3 regions of the Pseudomonas sp. FW305-E2 genome follow, and region 2 is predicted to be linked to each of the others. Evidence: riboswitches for the same ligand, from Rfam matches in the RefSeq annotation. Region 2 holds a riboswitch; each other region holds the start of a gene.

Region 1 (3,265 bases), on a different contig from region 2:
GCCGCCGTGCGCATTTACAGAAAGCGTCTAATCTAAATTCTCAACTCTTTTCGGCTGCAGCGCAGCGGTCTCAGACAGGATGTTCTGGCCATGGTAAAGATGGCGCGCTTCGCATTTTTCTCCTTGGCAGCCTTGCTGGCTGCATGCTCCAGCCGTGCGCCTGCGCCGGCCCCTGTGGTACAGCCGCAGGTTACCTATAGCCAGCCCAGTCCTTCACCGATTGCCGATGACGTACTGATCCGCGCCATTGGTCTGGTTGGCACGCCCTATCGTTGGGGGGGCAATACGCCGGACTCCGGCTTCGACTGCAGCGGCCTGATCAAGTATGTGTACCGTGATGCTGCTGGCATCAGCCTGCCGCGCTCGACGCGAGAGATGATTGTCATGCGCGCACCGACGGTGGATGTCAGTTCGCTGCAGTCTGGTGACCTGGTGTTCTTCGCCACCAGTGGCGGCTCGCAGGTCAGCCATGCCGGCATCTATGTCGGGGACGGGCGCTTCGTGCATGCACCTTCCACCGGTGGCACCGTGCGCCTGGACTACCTGTCGAACAGCTACTGGGCCAAGGCCTACCTGCAGGCCAAGCGGGTGATTCCGCAAGGGCATCTGGCACAGAACCCTTGATATCCATGCCTGTTTAGCGGCCCCTCTAGCTCGGGGCCGATACCGGCTGCCTGGATTCAAGGTGTTTTGCTCACCCGCCAGACCTCCCGCTTCGATTGACGCTCCCGGTGCAACCCTCTAACCTTCGCGGCGTGTTTCAGGTGCCCTGCCAGCCCCGACTGGGCAGGGTGAAACTGGGAAGCCGGTGGGCGCCAGCATGGCGCGATTCCGGCGCTGCCCCCGCAACGGTGGATGAGTAAAAGGCCGCGCAGGGCCACTGGATGCCAGCATCCGGGAAGGCGCGCAGGCCAGGGCCAAGGCCCACTCACAAGCCCGGAGACCGGCCTGATACTGCCAACGGCATCACGGAGGGTGATGCGCGGTGCACCGTGGCGCCCAGCCATGGCCTCTGCGCGTTCTCCGTTTGCCTGCCTATTACCTGTCGCCGCGCATTGCCGTGGTGCCAGCCAGCGGAGAACCCTGATGAGCGATTCCACCGAACGCGACGAACGCCACCTGGCGCGCATGCAGCGCAAGAAGGCGGTCATCGACGAACGCATCGCCAATTCCCCTAACGAATGCGGCCTGCTGCTGGTGCTGACCGGCAATGGCAAGGGCAAGAGCAGTTCGGCCTTCGGCATGCTCGCGCGCGCCTTGGGCCACGGCATGCAATGCGGTGTGGTGCAGTTCATCAAGGGCCGCAACAGCACCGGCGAGGAGCTGTTCTTCCGTCGCTTCCCTGAACAGGTGCGCTACCACGTGATGGGCGAGGGCTTTACCTGGGAAACCCAGGACCGCCAGCGTGACATCGCCGCTGCGCAAGCCGCCTGGGCGGTGTCGCGCCAGTTGCTGCAGGACCCAGGTGTACAGTTCGTGGTGCTGGACGAGCTCAACATCGCCCTCAAACATGGCTACCTCGACCTGGACCAGGTACTGTCCGACATTCAGGCCCGCCCGCCCATGCAGCATGTGATTGTCACTGGCCGCGCTGCGAAGCCTGAGATGATCGAACTGGCCGACACCGTGACCGAAATGGGCATGCTCAAGCACGCCTTCCAGGCCGGTATCCGCGCACAGAAGGGCGTCGAACTGTGAGTCGATCGCGCCACTGCCCCGCCGTGTTGATCGCGGCACCCGCCTCAGGCCAGGGCAAGACTACCGTCACTGCTGCGCTGGCCCGCCTGCACCGCAACCTCGGGCGCAAGGTGCGGGTGTTCAAATGCGGGCCAGACTTTCTTGACCCGATGATTCTCGAGCGGGCCAGTGGCGCGCCGGTGTATCAGCTGGACCTGTGGATGATCGGTGCCGAAGAAAGCCGTCGTCTGCTGTGGGAAGCTGCTGGCGAGGCTGACCTGATCCTCATCGAAGGGGTGATGGGGCTGTTCGACGGCACCCCGTCAAGCGCCGACCTGGCGCGCCACTTTGGCGTGCCGGTGCTGGCGGTGATCGATGGCACAGCCATGGCCCAGACCTTCGGTGCCCTGGCCCTGGGCCTGGCGCGGTACCAGGCCGATCTGCCGTTCGCCGGCGTGCTGGCCAATCGGGTAGGCAGCCTGCGTCATGCGCAACTGCTCGAAGGCAGCCTGACCGAGGGCTTGCGCTGGTATGGCGGCTTGTCCCGCGAACGCGGCATCGAACTGCCCAGCCGCCACCTGGGCCTGGTGCAGGCCAGCGAGTTGAATGACCTGGACACCCGCCTGGACGCCGCCGCCGAAGCGCTGGGCGCCAGTTGCGATGCGGCGTTGCCGCCGCCAGTCAGCTTTGCCGAGCCTGAACCGCAAGCCTGCGTGGCCTCGCTGGCCGGTGTGCGCATTGGCGTGGCGCGGGACGAGGCGTTCGCCTTCACGTATGGCGCTAACCTCGACCTGTTGCGCAACCAGGGTGCCCAGCTGGTGTTCTTCTCGCCGCTGCACGACCACGAACTGCCGGCGGTAGACAGCCTGTATCTGCCGGGTGGTTATCCTGAGCTGCATCACCATGCGCTGGCCGCCAACGCACCGATGTGCGAGGCGATCCGTGCCCACCACGCGCAGGGCAAGCCATTGCTGGCCGAGTGCGGCGGCATGCTTTACCTGCTTGATGCCCTGACTGACGTGGCCGGTGAACGTGCCGAACTGCTCGGCCTGCTGCCGGGTGAGGCGACCATGCAGAAGCGCCTGGCCGCCCTGGCGCTGCAGGCGGTGGAGCTGCCGGAGGGGACCTTGCGCGGTCACACCTATCACCATTCGCTGACCAGCACTGCGCTGGAACCGATTGCCCGGGGCCTGAGCCCCAACGGCGGGCGTGGCAACGAGGCGGTTTATCGTCTGGGCCGGCTGACGGCCTCTTACGTGCACTTCTATTTCCCTTCCTGCCCGGATGCGGCGGCGGCGCTGTTGCGACCATGAATGATCACGCCTATAGCGACGCCGAGCGCGCCGCCATTTACCGGGCCATCGGCGAGCGCCGCGACATGCGCCATTTTGCGGGTGGCCAGGTGGCGCCCGAACTGCTTGGCCGCTTGCTGGCCGCCGCGCATCAGGCGCCCAGTGTCGGGCTTATGCAGCCGTGGCGCTTTATCCGCATCACCCAGCGTGACCTGCGCGGGCGCATCCAGGCCCTGGTGGAGGCGGAGCGGGTACGCACGGCCGAGGCGTTGGGCGAGCGATCCGATGCCTTCATG
Region 2 (3,265 bases):
GATGGGGATACCGCGGTCGTACTTCGCGACGGTGGATTACAGCTTCTGATCTGGGTGGCTTGTGCCGCGAAGAGCCCGGCACAGGCCACACAAAAACCTCTATTCCCTTTCAGCGTCTTGTTATACGATAACGTTTCACATGAAATTAATTCCTATTAGACAACCCATGACAAGTGCCAGCGCCACGCCCACGCTGATCACCCAGCGCCTGCAGAGCATCGATGCCCTGCGCGGCCTGGTGATCCTGTTCATGCTCCTGGACCACGTCCGCGAGACTTTCCTCCTGCACCGCCAGGTCAGCGACCCCATGGCCATCGACACCACGGAACCGGCGCTTTTCTTCAGCCGCACCCTCGCTCACCTGTGTGCGCCTGTGTTCGTCCTGCTGACCGGCCTGTCGGCCTGGCTGTATGGCGAGAAGCATCAGGGCCGTGGCGACGTCTCCGCGTTCCTGTTCAAACGCGGGCTGTTCCTGGTGGTGCTGGAGTTCACCCTGGTCAACTTCGCCTGGACCTTCCAGTTGCCCCCGAGCGTGATCTACCTGCAAGTGATCTGGGCCATCGGCGTCAGCATGATCGCCCTGTCGCTGCTGGTGTGGCTGCCACGCGCCGCACTGCTCGCCCTGGGCGCCAGCATCGTCGCCGGCCACAACCTGCTCGACGGCCTGCACTTTGGCGTGGATTCAGCCCTGCATGTGCCGTGGGCAATCCTGCATGATCGCGGCTGGCTGGCGTTTTCCGAAAACCTGCACCTGCGCACGTCTTACCCGGTGCTGCCGTGGATCGGCGTCATCGCCTTGGGTTACGGCCTGGGGCCCTGGTTCGCCCGCGGCAGCGATGCCGGGCAACGCCAGCAACACCTGCTGGCGGCTGGCTTGCTCGCGCTGCTTGGCTTTGTCCTGCTGCGCATGTTCAACGGTTACGGTGAGGCACCGTGGAGCGGTTACCCAACCTTCACGCAAACCCTGATGAGCTTCTTCAACATCACCAAATACCCACCGTCGCTGCTGTTCCTGACCCTGACCCTGGGCTGCGGCCTGTTGTTGTTACGCGCGTTCGAACGGGCCGGCCAGGCGCGCTGGATCACTGCCCTGGCGGTGTTCGGTGCGGCACCGATGTTCTTCTACCTGCTGCACCTGTATGTGCTGAAGCTGCTGTACCTGGTCTGCGTGGCGCTGTTCGGGCTCAACCATGGCGACTACTTCGGTTTCGACGGTGTCGCAGCGATATGGCTGGTCGCAGTACTGCTGGCGTTTTCGCTGTACCTGCCGGTGCGCGGGTTCGCCCGACTGAAGCAGCGCCGCCGCGACATCAGCTGGCTGAAGTACTTCTGAAAAGCGTTTTCACCTGGCGACGCGATGGTCTACCATGCGGGCCGCCGGTTTCCACCACGGAACTAACAGGGAATCCCAGGCCTGCCAATACGGGCCAAACGGAACTGCCCCCGCAACTGTAGGTGCCGAGCCTGCTCCATCGATGCCACTGGGCCTGCCGCCCGGGAAGGCCGGAGCCGGGCCGTGACGCACCAGTCAGGAGACCTGCCGGCCTACATTCACCAACCGGCGGGGTGTCCGGGATTGGCCATCCGTGTTGCCCCGGCCACCCGCTGGGCCTCGGCGATGCCTGTCCGTGCGTTCCTCACCAGAACTGTCCGATAGGAGATCGCCCAGCATGCTGCCCCGTTTCGCCACCCTACTCGCTGGCCTAGGCTTCACTGGCCTGGCCCAGGCCGCTGCCACCCACTATCCGCTGACGGTCGACAACTGCGGCAAGCCGCAGATTTTTGCCCAGGCGCCGCAGCGCGCCGTCACCATCGGCCAGGCCGGTACCGAGCTGCTCTATGCCCTGGGGCTGGGTGACAAGCTGGCGGGCACTTCGCTGTGGTTCAACAATGTATTGCCCGAATACCAGGCGGTGAACGCCAAGGTGCCGCGCCTGGCCGACAACGACCCCAGCTTCGAGGCGGTGGTCGGCAAGCGCCCGCAGCTGGTCGCGGCGCAGTTCGAATGGATGGTCGGTGCCCAGGGCGTGGTCGCCACCCGCGAGCAGTTCGATGAGCTGAAGATCCCCACCTACGTGCTGCCATCGGACTGCGAGGGCAAGGACAACCTGGTCGGTGCAGACGGCACCCGCCTGCAAGCGTTCCAGGTAGACAGTATCTACAAGAGCGTCAGCCAACTGGCCGAGATCTTCGACGTTCAGGACCGCGGCGCGGCCCTGAACGCCGAGTTGCAAGGGCGCCTCGACAGCGCCAGGGCACAACTGGCCGGCAAGGACCTGTCGGCAACTTCGGCGCTGTTCTGGTTCTCCAGCGCCGACCTAGACATCGACCCCTATGTGGCCGGCCGCCAAGGTGTCGCCGATTTCATGCTGCGCACCCTCGGTGTGCGCAACGTGGTCGAGTCCAGCGAAGAATGGCCAAGCGTAGGCTGGGAAACTTTGGCCAAGGCCAATCCGACCTGGCTGATCATCGCGCGTATGGACCGCCGCCGTTTCCCCGCCGACGACTACCAGAAAAAACTCGAATTCCTGCGCAGTGACCCGGTAACCCGCAACATGGACGCGGTGAAGCACGACCGCATCATTATCCTCGACGCTGACGCCATGCAGGCCGGCATCCGCCTGTTCCGCGGCATGCAGACGCTGTCCACGGCCTTCGCCAGCGGTAAAGCAGCCCCGTGATGAACCGCCTGTTACCCTGCATCGCGGTTGCCCTGGCCGCTCTGTTGGCCGCCCTGCTGGCCGGTACCGCCATTGGCGAAACCAACCTGTCGCCCAGCGTGGTTGGCCAGGTGCTGGCCAACCACCTGTGGCAAGCCGACTACCCGGTGGACCCGATCGACGCCGGCATCATCTGGAACTACCGCCTGACCCGCACCCTGGTCGCGGCCGCTTGCGGCGCCGGGCTGGCCACCTGCGGTGTCATCCTGCAGGCGATGTTGCGCAACCCACTGGCCGAGCCCTACCTGCTGGGGCTGTCTGCCGGCGCCTCGACCGGCGCGGTACTGGTCGGCCTGCTGGGGCTGGGTAGCTTCGCATTAAGCATGTCTGCAGGGGCCTTCATCGGCGCCGGGGCCGCATTCGCCCTGGTGCTGGTGCTGGCCCGCGCGGCCGGCCCCAGCAGCAACAATGCACAGGTCATCCTTGCCGGTATCGCCGGCTCGCAGCTGTTCAATGCACTGACCGCCTTCCTGATCACCAAGTCAGCCACCGCCGAGCAGGCGCGCGGCATCCTGTTCTGGCTGCTGGGCAACCTGAGCGGTGTA
Region 3 (3,265 bases), on a different contig from region 2:
ACGCCGGGGATGATCTGGTAATCGATGCCCAGCGCCTGCAGGTGGCGAATCTGTTCACCGATGGCGCCGTACAGGCTGGGGTCGCCGCTGTGCACCCGGGCCACATCCTGACCTTTTTCGTGTGCGCTGCGCATGGCAGCGATGATCTGTTCCAGATGCAGTTCGGCGCTGTTGATCACGGTTTCGGCCTGGTGGCCTTCGAGCACGGCGGCGGGTACCAGTGAACCGGCATAAATGATCACCGGGCACTGACGAATCAGCCGTTGGCCCTTGACCGTGATCAGCTCCGGGTCGCCGGGGCCGGCACCGATAAAGTAGATGGTCATGCAAAGTCCTGGCAAAAAAGAGGGTACGAAACGCTCAGCAGGCCAGGGCGAGCGTCGCCGGGCCCAGTACCTGGCGCGTCAGCAGCAGCCTGGCCGTACCCTGCCGCTGGCTGGCCAGGGCCAGTGCCGCGCTCTCGGCTACGCCCCAACAGCCACTGTGCTGGTGGGCAGCGGCGGAACGGTGGCTGAGCAGTGGTTCATAGGGTTGCAGTTGCGCGCCATGGTACAGCACCAAGGGCAAACCGAGGCGTTCTGCCAATTGCTGCAAGCCGGGCTCGTCGGCCTTCAGGCTGATGCTTGCGATGCCGCGCAGGTCGGCCAGCGCCAGCCCCTGATTGTCCAGGGCCTGGCGCAGCAAGCGTTGCAAGGCATCTGCCGGGCAACCCCGGCGGCAGCCAAAACCGGCATAGAAGGCAGGCATCAAGCCTGGCTGGAACGGCGGAACAGCCAGGCGCTGAGCAGGCCCAAGGCCAGCCAGAAGGCGGCGTTGGTCAGCCAGGAGGCGACTTTGAACTGGGTTTCCAATGCTTCAGGGGCCAGGCTTTCGTGCACCTCGGGTTGCGGTGCACCGATTACATGGGGAATGACCAGCAGCACGGCGCCCAGTGCCTTCAGCAGCCAGTGGCGGGCGAACACCAGCAAGGCCAGGCCCAGCGCTGTGGCACTGGCTGTACCAACCCACCAGGTTTGGCGTTGCCCCAGGTCGGCGGCCGCAGTCCCCGGCAGTTCTGGTGGCAAGCCCAAGGTGGGAGCCAGGCAGAACACGGCGAAGCCAGCCAACCCCCACAATGCGCCACTGGCAGCGCGTTTGGGCTCGCGAAGGCTGTACAGGGCGGCGAGGATCAGGGCGAAGCCGACTGCGACCACCAGGTTGCCGCCTGTGGTGGACAGCACGCGCTGCCAGCCGTCTTCCGGCGACCAGGCTTCGGCGCTGTGTTCATGAGCGGCCACTTCGCTACCGTGTTCGTGGTGTGCGGCCGGGGCCGAGGACTCGTAGGTTTCCGCCTCCAGAATCAGCGGGGCAACCCAGAAGCTTTGCAGCAAGGTCAGCAACAGGGCTGCAAGAAGCCCGCTGAAACCCGCAGTACGGGCAATGCGCGTGATCATCAGGCGTACTCAGTGGCAGGGGAAGGCGGCGCTGTGGCGGGTGTCGTGGGCGGCGTTGTGCACAGCCTCAATGTGCGAGAACCCGGCAAAGTACACCAGGCACAAACCCAGCAAGCTGGCACCGACGGCGATGATTACACGCTGGCTGAGGGTAACGGGGGTAGCAAGGCTGTGTTGTTTGGCGCTGGTGACGGGCATGACGCGATCCTCTGCTTTTTGTGGGCAATGGGCGAGCGCGGCAGCCCCGGACGTGGTCGCCCAAGGGAATGCAACAGCGCCCGCCCACCGCGGGGTGTTCATGAACGCCAGGCCGGTCTCCGGGCTTGCGAGGAAGAGCTGGGCTCCTGGAACGCGTCACCTTCCCATGCCGTACTACGAGGCACAGTGGTACAGACGCTTCACTCGCTTACCGTTGCGGGGGCAGCACCGGCATTGTCCAGCCCTGCTGAAGGGCCTGGGACGCACCGGTTTCCCGTTTCACCCCCTGAGGGGCACCTGAACGCGAGGCATAAGGAGAGCATGGGGCGGGCTTGGCGTCAATGTCATACAGCGCGCGAGCCTTCCGAACAGCAGGTATGACAGGCTCAGGCCTGCCGTGTTCTTCCAGCAGGCAGAAGTGCAAAAACCGGGCGATCACCCGCGGGCGAATGCCGCCAGCTTGTCGCCATCCAGGCGGTAGCGTACCCACTCATCCTGCGCCTGGGCCCCCAGCTTCTGGTAGAAGCCGATCGCTGGCTCGTTCCAGTCCAGCACGCTCCATTCCAGGCGCCCGCAGTTGTTCGCCAGCGCTTCGCGGGCAATGTGCTGCAACAACTGCCGGCCGGCGCCATCGCCGCGTTGCTCGGGGGTTACGTACAGGTCTTCCAGATAGATGCCATTGCGCCCGAGCCAGGTCGAGTAGCTGTAGAAGTACACGGCAAAGCCAATTGCACGGCCATCACGCTCGCACATCAGGGTGTGCACAGTGCTGCCTTCGTCGAACAGGCTGTGCTCGATGTCGGCAAGGGTGGCGACCACCTCGTGGCGCGCGCGTTCGTACTCGGCCAGTTCGGTGATGAAGGTGAGGATCTGCTCGGCATCGGTACGAACGGCAGGGCGAATGGTGAGGCTCATGGTGACGGCTTCCTTGATCCGGATTGTCGGTACAGTGATGTGTATCTGCGTAATTTAATAAAACTGTACCGGTTGCTGGGAGTGGCGCTCCGTTAGTGTGACAGCACCCATAAAGAAAGTGGAATGCCCGCCATGCTTGCCTCTGCCGACCTGCTGACCGCCTTTGTGCTGTTTGCCTTCGTGTCTTCCATCACCCCGGGCCCCAACAACACCATGTTGCTGGCCTCGGGGGTGAACTTCGGCGTGCGCCGCTCGGTCCCTCACGCCTTGGGTATCAGTTTTGGTTTCATGCTGATGGTGCTGGCCGTCGGCCTGGGGCTGGGTGAGGTATTCAAGGCCTGGCCACCCCTGTACACGGTGCTGCGCTACGCCGGCGCCGCCTATCTGCTGTACCTGGCCTGGAAGATCGCCACTTCCGGGCCGGTCGGCACGGCCGCGTCCAGTGCCCGCAAACCGCTGGGCTTCTGGGGGGCGGCGGCGTTCCAGTGGGTCAACCCCAAGGCTTGGGTGATGGCGGTAGGGGCGATTACCACCTACACGCCAGCGCAAGGCTATGTAACCAACGTGATCGTCATTGCGGCCTTGTTCGCGTTGGTCAATTTGCCCAGCGTGGGGGTATGGGTGATGTTCGGTAGCGCCCTGCGCAACCTGTTGCAAAATTCGCGCTGGCTGATGCTGTTCAATGTCGTGATGGCCCTGTTGCTGGTGATTTCACTGTA

The links. Region 2 has a riboswitch for cobalamin ahead of AC3WLP_RS05895 (ABC transporter substrate-binding protein). Riboswitches for the same ligand answer to the same signal wherever they lie in the genome.
Region 1: another riboswitch for cobalamin. It lies ahead of cobO (cob(I)yrinic acid a,c-diamide adenosyltransferase); the one in region 2 lies ahead of AC3WLP_RS05895 (ABC transporter substrate-binding protein).
Region 3: another riboswitch for cobalamin. It lies ahead of AC3WLP_RS25240 (CbtB domain-containing protein); the one in region 2 lies ahead of AC3WLP_RS05895 (ABC transporter substrate-binding protein).

The regions. Positions count from the first base shown of each region.
Region 1 is NZ_JBYSYE010000021.1:61,757-65,021, reverse strand. It holds gene AC3WLP_RS16800 (C40 family peptidase) at 91-624, shown strand; cobalamin riboswitch at 746-966, shown strand; gene cobO (cob(I)yrinic acid a,c-diamide adenosyltransferase) at 1,087-1,698, shown strand; gene AC3WLP_RS16790 (cobyrinic acid a,c-diamide synthase CobB) at 1,695-2,990, shown strand; gene bluB (5,6-dimethylbenzimidazole synthase) at 2,987-3,265, shown strand, end outside.
Region 2 is NZ_JBYSYE010000004.1:169,733-172,997, reverse strand. It holds gene AC3WLP_RS05905 (TonB-dependent receptor) at 1-49, shown strand, start outside; gene AC3WLP_RS05900 (acetyltransferase domain-containing protein) at 167-1,333, shown strand; cobalamin riboswitch at 1,362-1,559, shown strand; gene AC3WLP_RS05895 (ABC transporter substrate-binding protein) at 1,671-2,681, shown strand; gene AC3WLP_RS05890 (FecCD family ABC transporter permease) at 2,681-3,265, shown strand, end outside.
Region 3 is NZ_JBYSYE010000055.1:8,060-11,324, reverse strand. It holds gene cobM (precorrin-4 C(11)-methyltransferase) at 1-326, opposite strand, end outside; gene AC3WLP_RS25250 (cobalamin biosynthesis protein) at 361-747, opposite strand; gene AC3WLP_RS25245 (CbtA family protein) at 747-1,433, opposite strand; gene AC3WLP_RS25240 (CbtB domain-containing protein) at 1,443-1,631, opposite strand; cobalamin riboswitch at 1,725-1,947, opposite strand; gene AC3WLP_RS25235 (GNAT family N-acetyltransferase) at 2,067-2,546, opposite strand; gene AC3WLP_RS25230 (LysE family translocator) at 2,670-3,265, shown strand, end outside.